Regions from separate parts of the Salinivibrio sp. IB872 genome, predicted to be linked through region 2. Evidence: riboswitches for the same ligand, from Rfam matches in the RefSeq annotation. Region 2 holds a riboswitch; the other holds the start of a gene.
The links. Region 2 has a riboswitch for thiamine pyrophosphate ahead of thiB (thiamine ABC transporter substrate binding subunit). Riboswitches for the same ligand answer to the same signal wherever they lie in the genome.
Positions count from the first base shown of each region.

Region 1 (9,634 bases), on a different contig from region 2:
CGTGCTTTGTGTGCGTCCTGAAATGGAAAATCCGCTGCCTGGCGAGGTAGAGTTTGTGCGCGTGACCAGCTTTACCGATGCAGAGGGCATAGCGCGCGCCGGCATCGACAGCGCCTCTAGCATTATTATCGATAACCCAGAAGACGATATTACGCTTTCTGCGGCTCTGTTCTGCGCCCACAAAAACCCTTCCGCTCATTTACTCGCGTATTTTCAAGATGATGCACTCAGCCAAATATTGAAGCAGCACTATCCGCACGCTGAATGTGTGCCGTCTGTGTCGGTGGAAATGCTGGCAAAAGCAGCCGTTGATCCCGGTTCAAGTCAATTACATCACGAGCTATTGAGCACGGCTCAAGGGATGACCCAATACTGTGCCCGCTACCCCACCGATGCAAGAGCAACGGATGTCGGCACCTTGTTTAATCAATTAAAGCATGAGCACGATGCAACCTTAATTGGTCTCGACAAAGGCGATGGGATCACTCTGAACCCTCGCCTACACACCGAAGTGGCACCGGGCGATCGCATCTTTTATATCGCCGCCGAGCGTTTACCACATTGGTCTGCCGCCTAACGGGCGCGTCCAACGCATCTTTGTGTTTTCTTTTCGATACCGCTGCCCCACTTAGGTTGCAGCGGATCGTTTCCATCTCGTCTCAGGGCAACTCCGCGACAGCATGCTCTGCTGGCGACAGACACAAATTATCAGGGTAAGCGTAAAAATGATGCACCGGCCTAGCCCCTCTTCCGACCGTTAGCTGCTGACTATGCGCTAAGGCCTCCGTCAAATACTGCTTAGCCGCTCGCCCGGCCTCGATAGGCGTCATCTCTTGGGCATAAAACGAGGCGATCGCAGCAGACAGTGAACAACCGGTGCCATGAGTGTTGGTGGTTTCAACGCGGCGTGCGCGCAAAGTTTGACAGGTGTCTCGGCTAATCCACATATCGACACTCTCGGGCGTATGGTGTAGATGGCCCCCTTTGAGCATCACGTAAGGACAGCCTAGATGGCGAAGTGCCGGCACCAGCTCATGCATTTGCTCGATAGAGGTAGGAACAGGCTGGCCAGTTAAACGGGCGGCCTCCGGCAAGTTGGGAGTGAGCACGGTTGCGCGTGGGATAAGATCGTCAATCAACGCCGTCATGGCCTGCTCGTCGAGCAAAGGATCGCCGCTGGTCGCGACCATTACGGGATCTAAAATCACCGGTAAGTGTGGCGACCGTGCCAGCACAGCAGCGACTTCACGAATAATCGCTTGATTGGCCAACATACCGATTTTCACCGCACGCACCGGCATGTCGTACAACACCGCATCTAATTGGGCGCGCACAAAATCGGGCTCAACCGCCAAGACGGCCTCGACACCGCAGGTATTTTGCGCGGTTAGCGCGGTGATCACCGAGCACGCATAGCCGCCGGTCGCTGAAATCGCTTTAATGTCAGCTTGAATGCCCGCGCCACCACCGCTGTCTGAGCCGGCAATGGTGAGAATAACAGGTGGAGATAGGTTCATAATGGCCCCTTAATCATCAGGGGCGGAAGGAGACAAAGTACGGCAGTATGCATCACTTTGTGCGCTGATCGTGTCAGTTCCCTCCGCCAGTGCTAACTGGATCAGGTTCTACGGGTCCTGCTTTCGCAGTCTCAGCAATTACTTGCTCCCCGACTAACTGTGTTCAGGATATGCATCCTACGGATAAAGCGCAAGCCTTACGCATACCGTGCCGTCACGCATTTCTCGTTGATTTTCACCCAGTATTGACCTCAACCCAGCACTCTGCTCCCTATTTTGCTGCTGAGGTTAAAGGGATCTTATCACTACCGAGTTTTCACCAGCATTTTGACCCCACGTCAGGCTTGGTGACCGACACCGAGTTTAATCAGCGCCWCGATACCATTATCAGCCACCTCTAACGTATGACTCATCTCTAATCCGATGATGACCACGGCTATCCAGACACGGGCGCACTGATAGCCGTCGCTGGGCACTCACATCCGGTTTGCAGAAGCTGTTCAAACTGTTCGGTTCCCAGCGGTTTGGCATACAAGAAGCCTTGCGCTTGATCGCAGCCAATACGCTGCAAAATCTGTTGCTGACCAACTTCTTCCACGCCTTCGGCCACCACACCGTGGCCGAACCCATGCGCTAGGTCGATCACGCTACCAACAAGATGTTTGTCACTGGCGTTGGATGCAAGGTCTTGAATAAAGCTACGATCAAGCTTCACCCAGTCCACAGGAAGCTGTTTCAAATAGCTCAATGAACTGTAGCCTGTGCCAAAATCATCAAGCGCAATGTGCATCCCCGCATCACGGAGCTGTTGTAACTCTTTAAGCGCCACCGACATATGTCGAATTAACGCCGATTCAGTAACCTCAAGCTGAATGATTTGGGTGGGTACTTCCAGCGCTTGGCAGCGGGCAAGAATGCTATCGGCAAAACCGTGGCGAAGTTGCTGGGAAGAGACATTGATGGCTAAGTGAAACGCCTCAGGCAAGGTGTATTGCTCTCGCCAACGGACCAGCGCGCGCAACGCCATAGAAAAAACGGCATCGCCGAGTTGGATCATATCAGCACTTCGCTCGGCAATGGGAATAAACTCGGCCGGGCTGATCGCTCCCAGTTGCGGATGACGCCAACGCAATAACGCCTCAGCGCCTACCATGGTGCCGGTATTGAGATCCCATTTGGGCTGAAAGACCAAAGACAACCCTCCTTGTTCAAGGGCCGGGCTAAGTCCATTGCGGATCATATGCTCACGTTGCGATTGCGCATCCAACTCTTGGCGATAATGACCCACTTCAGTGTCATCGGTCGGGATAGCCAGAATCGCTTGGCGAAAGAGTTGCTCCACATCATGATGCTCACCTTCCGCTTGGGCTATTCCCACATGGCAGTGCATCGACATCAAACGGCCATCAAGGGTGTGATGACCACTCAATAATCGACAAATCCGCTTAGCAAGTGCGTCAATGGCGGTGATATCTCCTTCCACTACCATCACCAAACGTGTGTTGTCCCACACACCAATACGCCGCCCTCTTGCGACCGAGCTACTGGCTAAGAGCCCCGCTAAGTGTTTATACAGCGCTTCTGTCATTAAGTGGCCTTGATGCTGTGTGACCGCCTCCATCCCATCCAACGCGATCATAAACACGGTCACCATCCCCTTTGCGAGTTGACGTTCAGCCGCATCCACCAGCGCACGTCGATTGGGTAGATTGGTTAGGGGATCGGTTAAAGACAGGGTACGTAATGCCGCGGTTTGCTTATTCACTAACATCTGCAAACGCGCCGCTTGATCTCGCTCTTTCAGGGTTTTGAATTGAAAATGGAGAATATTATGGATGCGCTGGAGCACTTCATGATGATCAAACGGCTTGGTGAGATAATCAATGGCCCCACGGCATAAGGCTTGATTGCGCAGATTGTTGTCACTATCGGCAGTAAGCACCATCACGGGGGGACAGTGCTCGCCGAGCGTATTGTTCAGCAAATCGAGAACATCTAGCCCCGAGCGTTGTGGCATCCGCATATCAAGCAACACTAAATCGGGGATCGGTGAGAGGTAATCGGCCACAAGGCGTGGATCGTTAAGGCCTGTGATGTGTTGATAGCCAGATTGCAGCAACATGGCAGTCAACAAGTCGACATTTTCCGGTCGATCATCAATGATCAGGATCTGCGCTTGGGATTTTTCTCGTGTCATGCCCTGTTCTCCAAAAGTGTTTGCATCGCTCGGCCCAACGCCGCACCCGATACCGGTGACGCCAACGTCACAATGCTATCGCTGTGCGATTGCATAGATTCGGTGTCCGGCACGTTAACCACGATCATGGGCCGTTCACCGAGTCGCGACTGAACCTGATCTGCCGTGTCATCAAGCACCGCATGACTGACCATGAATAGCGAGGGCGGCGTGGTATGCGCCATCGCGGCTGCTAACGATAAATCATGGACACAGGTCAAGGTCAGTAACGGCCAATCTTCGAACCAATCGGCCATTAAGCGTTGCTGTGCAACGTCTGGTTCAATAAAAAGCACTCGATGCGGCTGGGTAAGGGTGAACGGCGTGGGTGAAGACGCTATCTCGGTCAACGACTGTCCACGATAAGGAAAGGTGACGGCAAAACAACTCCCTTTTCCGACTTCGCTGCTCACGGTGATCTCACCTTGCATTTGCGCAATCAATTGCTGTGTGACCGCAAGCCCCACGCCTGCCCCTTCAATATGGGTTTGCTCTGCAGCTAAGCGATTAAAAGGCTCAAATAACGCGCTCAGCTTATCCTGTTCAATACCAATGCCTGTGTCCGTCACCGCGATCGTTATCGTTTCGGCTTGCTGACGGGTCGATACCGTGACACGTCCACCCGCATGGTTATATTTAATTGCATTGCTAATGAGGTTGATCAGCACTTGCTTAAAACGGGTCGCATCGACGTAAATATCACCGTTGAGTGTGTCCGGTAGAGTATGGCGCAAACTCACCGTCTGGCGATGGGCAAGAGGCAACAGCGAATCGATAGCCTCGCAAATCATCGGACGCAAAGGTGCCCAGCTCGGGTTGAGGGAAATTTTTCCCGCCTCGATTTTGGCAAGATCCAGCACATCATTAATCAGGGCGAGTAAATGACGGCCACTTTGGTGTATTTGTGCCACGTATTGTTGCTGAGTGGCCTCTAACGCTGGCGAGGTCGCATTCATTAATAATTGTGCATAGCCAAGCACACAGTTAAGCGGTGTGCGTAATTCATGACTCATTGCAGAAAGAAAGTCACTTTTCGCTTGGTTCGCTCGCTCCGCGTCTTTCATGGCATTAAGAAGTGGGGTGGCATCGTACGCGACGGTAACAATGGCATATGGCTCACCTTCGAGGTGATGGATGAGGGTTTTCGCCAGTTTAAAGGTGCGGCCATCGTTCAGAGTGACATCGGTATGCACCGGCTCGCCATTCATGGTCAGTTGATGATCCAGCGCGTTGAGTGTCTCTCGTCCTCCTTTGGGCAATAACTGGGCAAAGGCATCAGCTAACGCCTCCACATTATCGACCCCAACGGCCTGCACACACGCATGATTGGCCATGGTATATCGCCCGCCTAACTCGCGGACAAACACTGGATTGGCAATCGCATTGATGATGGTTTTTAGCTGGTTGCGCTCGTGTTTTACGCTCGCTTGCGCCTGCGTGAGCGCGCTGAGATCAGACATGATGCCGATAAACTCACGTCGATTGTCTATCTGTACTTCACTGACCGCAAGGTGTACAGGGACGAGGTGCCCATCGACATGACGGGCCTTAACTCGCCGACCAGTTCCAATCACTTTTGCTTCGCCACCGGTAAGGTATTGCATCAGATAATGCTGATGCTTACCTTCATGCTCTGGCGGCATCAAGCATTCCACATTGTTGCCCACCAGTTGCTGATGGTCATAGCCCAGCAATGTGTGGGTGTAGGGATTGGCATCGATAATCACACCTGATTCATCAATCACCAAAATGGCAGCGGCTGCACTCGCCACGAGTGCTTGGTAGTGGGCATCCGTGCCTGTCACTACGCACTGTTTGTCGGTACAGCTTTTCTTAATGGTTTGATTATCCATAACAAATCCTGATCATCGGCCAAAAAAAACGCCCCAGAACGGGGCGTTTATCGAATGTTTGGTCACGACTGTCGATAGTTTTTCACCAAGGCATCGACCTTATTCAAGAACTGCGTTTTAAGGTTTTCGTGCTCATAATCCAGGTGATATGTATTGTGAAACCCCACCCGTAACTGTACGCCATTTCCGGCTAAATAAATGGTGTAGCCGTCATAATCTGAGAAGGCTTCAATGCCATCTAGGCGATGTCCTTGTTCGGTTTTTTCTCCAAACTGAGTCACTATCTCGTAGGCGCGAAGTAGATATGCAGGATCTAGTTCGTTTTTCACGCTTCCCTCCTGACCGTTTATCGGAATGGCGCATCACTTCCCCGGCGCAAGGTGTGAGACGGCAAAGGCGACGCGATGACCGGATGCGATGGAACAGTGGTTGCTGGTCCCTGTTCGCGTGAATGCATCGGCTTTTCTATGATATTGGGCAGCGTCGCGAGTGTATCAAGGGTCAGATCGGGACGCGCTTTCTCTATCTCTGTTCCGTAATTATAGCCGTAAGTCACGCAAACAACAGGGGATCCGACCGACCGTGCGGCCTGAACGTCATTCACTGCATCCCCAACAACCAATAGCTCCGTGGGCGCAACGCGTAAAATCGCCGCGGCTTCATAGATGGCATCGGGGCCAGATTGCAAGGCAGCAATCGCATCAGCGCCTACAATCCGCGTGAAAAAGTGACTCACGCCGAGTGCTTTTAACAAACTATTGGCGTGAACGGTTTGCATGTGCGTGGTACAGATCATGGGCAGCTGTCTGCGTGCCAGTCCTTTCAAGCACTCAAGGACGCCCGGATAGAGTCGTGTTTTTGGCGGTTTCTTGCCTAGATAAGAGGACAGGAAAAGTGTGCGCGCCTGATTCAAGACCGCATCTGACACGCGGCCATTGATCTGGCGTGTTAACACCCGGTGGATCAACAAATCTGCGCCATCACCGATCCAGTCTTTGATCGTATTCGGATCTTCAGGTGGTAGATCGAGCCCTTTTAACATGCCCGATATCGCGTCAACAAGGTCGTCAAATGGGTCCGCCAAGGTCCCATCTAGATCGAAACATACCGCAGAGACATTCTCCAACTTTTTCATGGAACTCCCCCACAATCAATGTGTTATTACTCGGCAGGAACAGAGGTGTTGTCGAGAGTGTGTCATCCATCGACTCACTAGAAGTTAGCAGAGAAGGTCGTGATCCCCTATCGAAAGATCAGGCATAATGTATCGAATCTGAGCGAGAAGAATGAATAATCAACCACCCTTTTCAAAAGTTCGTTTCCTAATCAAGCCACTAACCAATGAGTGATTCACATCACATTTTTGCGTTGTTGCGTCCAGTGATACCGACCTGATGACTGTATAAAAAATACGTCATATTTTTGACGACGCCGATCACCGTCAGAACCCAGTGTTCAAACAAGCGTTCACGGAAATGACACAAAATCCCATCAAAACTGTCATCGAGGCACCTTACCCTTATCGCCTCATTGCTGGAACACGCCGAATGTGTCGTGGGATTATTGCCATGGCCCATGCGCTTGATTTGCGTGTCGTCACAGAAGGGGTCGAAACACGGCAATAACTTGCTTGGCTACGTGATCATCAATGCGATTACTTGCAAGGCTATGTGTTATCACGCCCGCTTGAGAGTCACGCCATCGACAAACAAGTGATGCCAGCATCATACCAGCGTATGATGCTTGTGCATGGTTGATGCTGCAGCAAGCGGAGCGGGTTGGGCGTCTAGAGAGACATTGTTGATACCAAGCTGGGTAGAGGCGTGATGTAACCCATACCACTCTTCGCGAAGCACACCGAAACGTAACGCATCATAGTACTCACCTTGAAAGAAGCGCACCGAACGCAACCGGCCTTCTTCTTTCATGCCTAACGCCTTCGCGCAGCGCATCATGCCCGGATTCCCTGACCAAGTAGTCAATCCAATTCGGTTGAGTGTTTGGCAGCGAAATAACTCATCCACCCACAAGGCCAACGCACGGCGGCCGATTCCCCTCCCCCAATCGGCGGGGTCAAAAATAGTGATCCCCACTTCAAGCCAGCGTGTGCGTTTGTCTTCCCAGTAGAAGGTCACATAGCCCACAGGACGTTCATCCACACAAATGACTTTGGCACTGTCTCCAACAATGAAACGTCGGAACAGGCCAAACCGAAAGGACCAAAATGAGACAGGTTCGAGGGGAATATAAGGCGCGTCAAACTGCTTCCACGCGCGAGAGTGGTAAATCTGACGCCAGAAATAGGCCGCTTCACGACGAAAGGCGGGTCGAATCGTTACCCGCGGCGTCTCCATTTCCTTCACTTCCATGTTCGTAACGATTTCTCCTTGGGTTCACTACCAAATAATCGGTGATGAGGCCGATGACTTCACGCGGCCTTGCGCAGGCGTCACCCATAAAGGCATCCAATCTAATTCAATTAACCACCACATCGCTCACCTCCTATCAACACCCTAGGTTGATACTACGCTCATTTATCAAGTGTAGACGGTTGTCAGCGTGTTGGATGGGTAGATCGTTGCGATAATCCAACGCCGATAAGCACCAAACTGCCACCAATGAGGTGATAGTGCGTTAATACTTCATCAAGCCATATCATGGCAATGCCTGCGGTGAGTACGGGTAATAAATTCATGTACATCGCAGTACGGCTAGCGCCATTGAGCGCGATCGCATTTAGCCACAATGCCGGCGCTAATACCGACGCGCCGACGGCCGCAAAGCCCACCAAGGGATACGCGTCGGGCACAATATCAGCACTGGGCGCGGCATAAAGCACAGGTAAGAGCATCAATACCGCAAACAATGCTTGTACATACACAGAAACCCAATTAGACACCGACATCGGCCAGCGTTTGAGTAATACACAATACAAGGCATAAGCAGATGCGCAAATCAACATGAGTCCATCACCGGCAGTGACACCGCTTTCAAGCAGCGTCATGGGCTGACCTTGAGTGAGCATATACCCAAGTCCAGAAAAGGACAATATCGCGCCAGCGATGGCGATACGTGTTAGCGGTTGGTGCAGAAACCACACGCTAAATAGCAAACTGAGCATTGGGACCAACGACATAATTAACGCCATATTAGTGGCGGTAGTCGTTTGTGCAGCAAAATAGGCGACCGATTGGTTGATCACCATACCCAGAGACGCCAACACCGCAAGACGAGGGGCTAATTTAAACACCGCACGCCGCTGTCGCCATAAAGTCGGCAGACAAAAGGGAGTAAGCACTAAAATCGCAAAGAACCATCGATAGAAAGCCATGGCTCCAGGAGCAATCACCACCACCGCCATCTTGTTGACGATGGTATTCATCGCCCAAATGGACACTGCCGCAAAGGGCAAGAAAACAGGCATAGATCTCCCAAACAGCAAAAATCAATTAAGCAAAAGCAGGCAGTTTACACTGTAAACTCACCAATGAAACGCCTAATTTGCTGGACATTGAGGGCGAGAGGGGGGATTCAGGCAAAGAAAAAGCGGGCAAAGAGCCCGCTGGCGAGAGAAGTGCCAAAGGATGTCGACGAGGACATCAAATAGGACAAAGGTATCTATCGAGATTGAGTATATCGTTCCTACTTTAGCAATTGTCAGCGCTTGGTTAACTTACTGCTAATCCTTATTGACATGAAAAACGGTAAGGTCAACGCCCTGAGGCAATCTCATCAAGCACGCTTAATACTTGCCCATCTAAATGGCCTTCATACACGCGCTGACAGACTTTACGACGTACGGCTAAGCCAGAGATCAATCGCTCGATGGAAAGATGACGCTCTTGCTGCTGTTGGTTATAAAACTCAATGGTACGGCTTAGCGTCTCGTACGGCACCACATTCTCACCCACCATCAGCCAATCCAGCTTCTCTAAATAGCCTTGGCACTCTTCCGTGATCACAGACGCTGGATGTCCCGTCATTGCTGATAACGCCGTGATACTGCGTTGGAGGGCTTCCTCCGAGGT
Region 1 is NZ_MUFO01000001.1:39,657-49,290, reverse strand. It holds gene BZJ18_RS00185 (potassium channel family protein) at 1-577, shown strand, start outside; gene thiD (bifunctional hydroxymethylpyrimidine kinase/phosphomethylpyrimidine kinase) at 660-1,517, opposite strand; TPP riboswitch at 1,579-1,679, opposite strand; gene BZJ18_RS00175 (hypothetical protein) at 1,688-1,918, shown strand; gene BZJ18_RS00170 (putative bifunctional diguanylate cyclase/phosphodiesterase) at 1,954-3,714, opposite strand; gene BZJ18_RS00165 (PAS domain-containing sensor histidine kinase) at 3,711-5,606, opposite strand; gene BZJ18_RS00160 (DUF3081 domain-containing protein) at 5,669-5,935, opposite strand; gene BZJ18_RS00155 (HAD family hydrolase) at 5,953-6,741, opposite strand; gene BZJ18_RS17185 (EAL domain-containing protein) at 7,082-7,231, shown strand; gene BZJ18_RS00150 (GNAT family N-acetyltransferase) at 7,331-7,975, opposite strand; gene BZJ18_RS00145 (DMT family transporter) at 8,161-9,030, opposite strand; gene BZJ18_RS00140 (replication initiator protein RctB domain-containing protein) at 9,317-9,634, opposite strand, start outside.
Region 1: linked by a shared signal. The riboswitch ahead of thiD (bifunctional hydroxymethylpyrimidine kinase/phosphomethylpyrimidine kinase) and the one ahead of thiB (thiamine ABC transporter substrate binding subunit) in region 2 are both predicted to bind thiamine pyrophosphate.

Region 2 (5,427 bases):
CCTGCCCGGCACTACCATCGTCTGTGGTGATTCGCACACCGCAACCCACGGTGCCTTCGGCTCCCTCGCCTTTGGTATTGGCACCTCAGAAGTCGAACACGTACTGGCCACCCAAACACTCAAGCAATCCCGCGCCCGCACAATGAAAATTGAAGTCACGGGCAAAACTGCCCCCGGGATCACCGCCAAAGATATTGTCCTAGCGATTATCGGCCAAGTCGGTCATGCCGGCGGCACCGGACACGTGGTGGAATTTTGCGGTGACGCCATTACCGACTTGTCGATGGAAGGGCGAATGACGGTCTGCAACATGGCCATCGAATTAGGCGCAAAAGCTGGCCTGATCGCGCCAGATGACACCACCTTTGCCTACCTAAAAGACAAGAAGTTTGCCCCTAAAGGCGAGCAATGGCAGCAAGCCGTTGCGTATTGGCAAACCTTGCACTCGGATGCCGATGCGCACTTTGATCGCGTGGTCACTCTCGATGGCAGTCAAATCCATCATCAAGTCACATGGGGCACCAACCCCGGCCAAGTGGTCAGTGTGCATGATAGCGTGCCTGCTCCAGAGAGCATGACCGACCCAATAGAGCGTCACTCGGCTGAGCGAGCCTTAAAGTACATGGGACTGACGGCAGGCCAAGCCATTACAGATATCCACATCGATAAAGTCTTTATTGGCTCTTGCACCAACTCACGGATTGAAGACATGCGCGCAGCCGCCGCGGTCGCCAAAGGACGGCGCGTGGCAAAGGGTGTACATGCCATGGTGGTGCCAGGCTCCGAGCAGGTGCGCGCCCAAGCAGAGCAAGAAGGGCTGGACGTCATTTTCCGCGAAGCGGGCTTTGAGTGGCGCTTGCCCGGCTGCTCAATGTGTTTGGCAATGAACAACGATCGCTTAGGCCCCAAAGAGCGCTGTGCGTCCACCAGCAACCGTAACTTTGAAGGCCGCCAAGGCCGTGAAGGCCGCACCCACTTGGTCAGCCCTGCGATGGCCGCCGCCGCTGCTATTGCCGGTCATTTTATTGACGTTAACCAATTATAAGGAGGCCTTATGTCAGGCATACACACTCATACCGGCATTGTTGCCCCATTGGATGCGGCGAACGTCGATACCGATGCGATCATCCCTAAACAGTTTTTGCAAAAAGTCACCCGCACTGGCTTTGGTCAGCACCTGTTTCACGATTGGCGCTTTTTAGACGATGCGGGTAAACAGCCGAACCCCGAGTTTGTGCTCAATCAAGCGCGCTACCAAGGGGCGAGCGTGTTACTCACCCGCGAAAACTTTGGCTGTGGCTCGTCACGCGAACATGCTCCTTGGGCGCTGGATGATTACGGTTTTAAAGTGATTATCGCCCCCAGTTTTGCCGATATTTTCTATGGCAACTGCATTAATAACCAAATGGTGCCAGTGACCCTTGAAGAAGGCCAAATCGATGCTCTATTTACGTATGTGGCCGAAAATGAAGGCGCGACGGTAACGCTAGATTTGCCCGCCCAAACCATCCGTGCCGGTGAACACTGCTTTAGCTTCCAGATGGATGATTTTCGCCGTCATTGCTTGTTGGAAGGATTAGATAGCATTGGCCTCACGCTTCAGCACGACGCTGAGATCTCGCGCTTTGAGCAAAACATTCCCGCCTTTTTGGCATAAGAAAACACTTTAACCACTAAAACGCTGCTCAAGCAGCGTTTTTTTATGGCCATGAAAGCAAACATGGCGCAAGCTGGTCTAGGATATAAACAAGATACGCTCGCGATTGAGGAAGCGGTATGCGAACACGGATCACGCTCATTTTTTGGTTACTCGTTGCTTTTCCAGCTTTGGCCGCCCCGAAAGCCGATTATTGGGCAATGTGGGATACGCACAACCCCGCCAGCCAAGCCACATTTACTCATCACAGCTGGCAAGTATTACTCGATAAGTATTTACAGCCTCAAGGACAGCACACCTTATTTAACTACGCAGCCGTCACCGAGGCCGATAAAGCGACCCTCGATCATTACATTGGCATGCTCACCGCGCGCGACCCGCGTACCCTGACCAAAGACGAACAATACGCGTATTGGGTTAATCTCTACAACTCAGTCACCGTAAAGCTAATTTTGGACGCATATCCAGTCCGTTCAATCACCAAACTCGGTGGCCTGTTTAGCTTTGGACCTTGGGATGATGAGGTGATCACGGTGGCAGGTGAACCCCTTACCTTGAATGATATTGAGCACCGCATTCTGCGCCCGCTATGGCAAGATCCGCGTACCCACTATGCGGTCAATTGTGCCAGCCTTGGCTGTCCGAACCTGCAGCCACAAGCCTTTCAAGCCGACACCTTGGAGGCACAATTAGAACAAGCCGCCTACACCTTTATTAACAGTGATAAAGGCGTCAGTCAGCAAGGCGAACAGTGGCAGCTTTCTTCTATCTATGAGTGGTTTAAGGCCGATTTTGGCGGCAGTGAACAAGGGGTGATCGCCCATATCAATCAATACCGCGATATCAAGCTTCCCGAGGATGCACGCTTAGACTATGACTACGACTGGGCGCTTAACCGAACCGCTGACTAAAAGGCTTGGTTAACCCGAAACCAATCAGTACAATGGCTTGGTACTCATTGGGGAGCCTCTTGGCTGAGATTGCGCGCCGCGCTAAACCCATCGAACCTGATCCAGCTAACACTGGCGTAGGGATTGAGACTTGATGATGTCATCAACCAGCCTCAACACCCACGCCCAACTTAGGAGCGTGCTGTGAAAGTCATTACGTCTGTTTTAACCGTACTTTCTTTGTCTCTGTTATCGCTTGGCGCCCGCGCCGCTGACCCGCTGACTGTCTATACCTACGACTCGTTTATCGCCGATTGGGGCGCAGGGCCAAAAATCAAAACCGCCTTCGAAAAACGCTGTAACTGTGAGGTCGAGTTTGTGTCCCTTGAAGACGGCGCAGCCTTGCTCAACCGCATGCGGATTGAAGGCAGTACCACCAGCGCCGATATCGTGCTGGGTATGGMCACCAATTTAATGAAAGAAGCGGAGCGGAGCGGCATTGTCGCCGAGCACGCAGTGAATACAGAGCGCCTACAGGTACCCGGCGGTTGGGATAATCCCTACTTTATCCCCTACGATTACGGCTACTTTGCCTTCGTGTATGACACCACGCGCCTGCTCGATCCGCCCAAGAGCTTGAAAGCCTTGATTGAAGATCGTGATGACATCAGTGTGATTTACCAAGATCCCCGTGTCTCCACCGTTGGCCAAGGCTTAATGCTGTGGATCCAGAAAGTATACGGCGATCAAAGCCAGCAAGCATGGCGTGATCTCGCGGAGAACACCATTACCGTGACCAAAGGCTGGACCGAAGCGTACAATATGTTCCTGAACAAGGAAGCGGACATGGTGCTCTCTTACACCACATCACCGGCTTACCATTTGGTTGCCGATGATGATGACCGCTTTGCCGCCGCGACGTTTGAAGAAGGCCATTATATGCAGATTGAAGTGGCCGCGAAATCAGCCTACACCGACCAGCCAGAACTGGCGGATGCGTTTTTGCAGTTTATGATTAGCGATGAAGCGCAGTCGATCATTCCCCTTACGCAATGGATGTATCCTGTTACTGATATCACGTTACCAGATGCCTTCTATACCTTGAATCAACCCAAGAAGAGCCTGATTTATCAACCCGATGAAGTGATGGGCAACCGTCAACAATGGGTGCGTGACTGGCAAACAGCGTTGGTTGAATAGTCGTCATGCTCAATCCTTCACGCACCTGGCCGGGCAGTCTCGCGGCCAGTCTCGTCGTGCTTTTAATTGGCAGCGCCTTATGGGCGCTGTTCTCTCACAGCCAAGATCTTAACCTTGAGGCACTATGGCAAGATGCCTACCTTCGTCACGTCACCGTATTTAGCTTCAAGCAAGCCACTTTATCAGTGATCCTCAGCGTGGGATTAGCGATTCCTGTTGCCCACGCCCTGTCGCGTCGCGAGTTTGCCGGTAAACGTTGGTTGTTGAAACTGTTTGCCATGACCTTAGTGCTGCCTGTGCTGATCGGGGTATTTGGCTTGGTGGCCATTTTTGGTCGCAGCGGCTTGATCGCCGACACCCTACAACATTTTGATCTTTCCATGCCGTTTTCCATTTATGGATTGAGCGGCATTTTGCTGGCACACGTGTTTTTCAACTTACCATTTTCCGCCCAGATCATGGTGCAAGCGCTCGAGGGGATCCCCGCCGATCAACGCCGCTTAGCGACGCAATTAGGCTTAGGTGGCTGGCAGCGTTTTCGTCACCTTGAATGGCCTTATCTTCGCCAAAGTTTGCCCCATATCGTCGGACTGGTGTTTATGCTCTGCTTTACCAGTTTTGCTACCGTCATGGCGCTTGGCGGCGGCCCCAAAGCCACCACCATAGAGCTGGCCATTTACCAAGCCATTCGCTTTGACTTTGACTTGCAAACCGGCGCGGCATTAGCGCTGTGGCAGATGATGCTGTGCGGCACTATTGCGTTTGTGGTGCAAACATTCACACGCGCGGTGCCGAATACACCCAGTGAAGTATTACCATTGCCGCATGCCCTCGATAGCCGAGCGGCGAAATGCTGGGATCTGCTCTGGATAACCTTGGTCTTGCTTCTCGTATTGCCGCCACTGGGTGTAGTGCTGTATCGCGGGCTCAACCCTAGTGCGCTCACTGTCCTTGCCGATGCAGCGTTATGGCAAGCCACCATGCACTCATTGTGGGTGGCCACCGGCGCGAGCGCCATTGCATTTGTGTTGGCAATTGCAGTGATCTTAGCCAGTCGTCACTGGCGATTTCATGGTCAAAAAAGACGAGCCGATGGTATTGAAACGCTGGGGGCCATGATTCTGGTCGTGCCCAGTATCGTATTGAGCACAGGACTGTTTTTGCTGTTTCGCCAATTTAGCGATGTCTTTAGCCTCGCCTTGTGGTTGGTGATGGGAGTCAATGCCCTGATGGCGTTACCTTATTTGATTAAGGTGCTCAGTGCCCCTGCCTATCAAGTGGCGCAATCTTATCATGCACTCTGTGCCACCTTAGGCGTGCGTGGGATCACCCGCTTGCGCTTAATTGAATGGCAATGCTTACGCCGCCCGATAGCGCGTGGCCTCGCGGTCAGCTTTGTCCTATCGATGGGCGATCTCAGCGCCATCTCTTTATTTGGTAGCCAACACTTTCAAACACTGCCTTTGTATCTATTTCGTCTGATGGGCAGTTATCAAATGGATGCGGGCGCCGCGGCGGCCATGCTGTTATTAGCGACCAGTTTAGGCAGCTACGCTCTGATCATCCGCCTCGTCCAATGGAGACACGCATGCTAACCCTTTCCAATATCACGTATCGCTACCAGCAAGCGTGGATGCACTTCGACGCCCACATTGCGCCGGGGGAGATTGTTGCTGTACT
Region 2 is NZ_MUFO01000011.1:51,937-57,363, reverse strand. It holds gene leuC (3-isopropylmalate dehydratase large subunit) at 1-1,045, shown strand, start outside; gene leuD (3-isopropylmalate dehydratase small subunit) at 1,055-1,657, shown strand; gene BZJ18_RS06690 (DUF547 domain-containing protein) at 1,777-2,568, shown strand; TPP riboswitch at 2,607-2,708, shown strand; gene thiB (thiamine ABC transporter substrate binding subunit) at 2,761-3,747, shown strand; gene thiP (thiamine/thiamine pyrophosphate ABC transporter permease) at 3,753-5,342, shown strand; gene thiQ (thiamine ABC transporter ATP-binding protein) at 5,336-5,427, shown strand, end outside.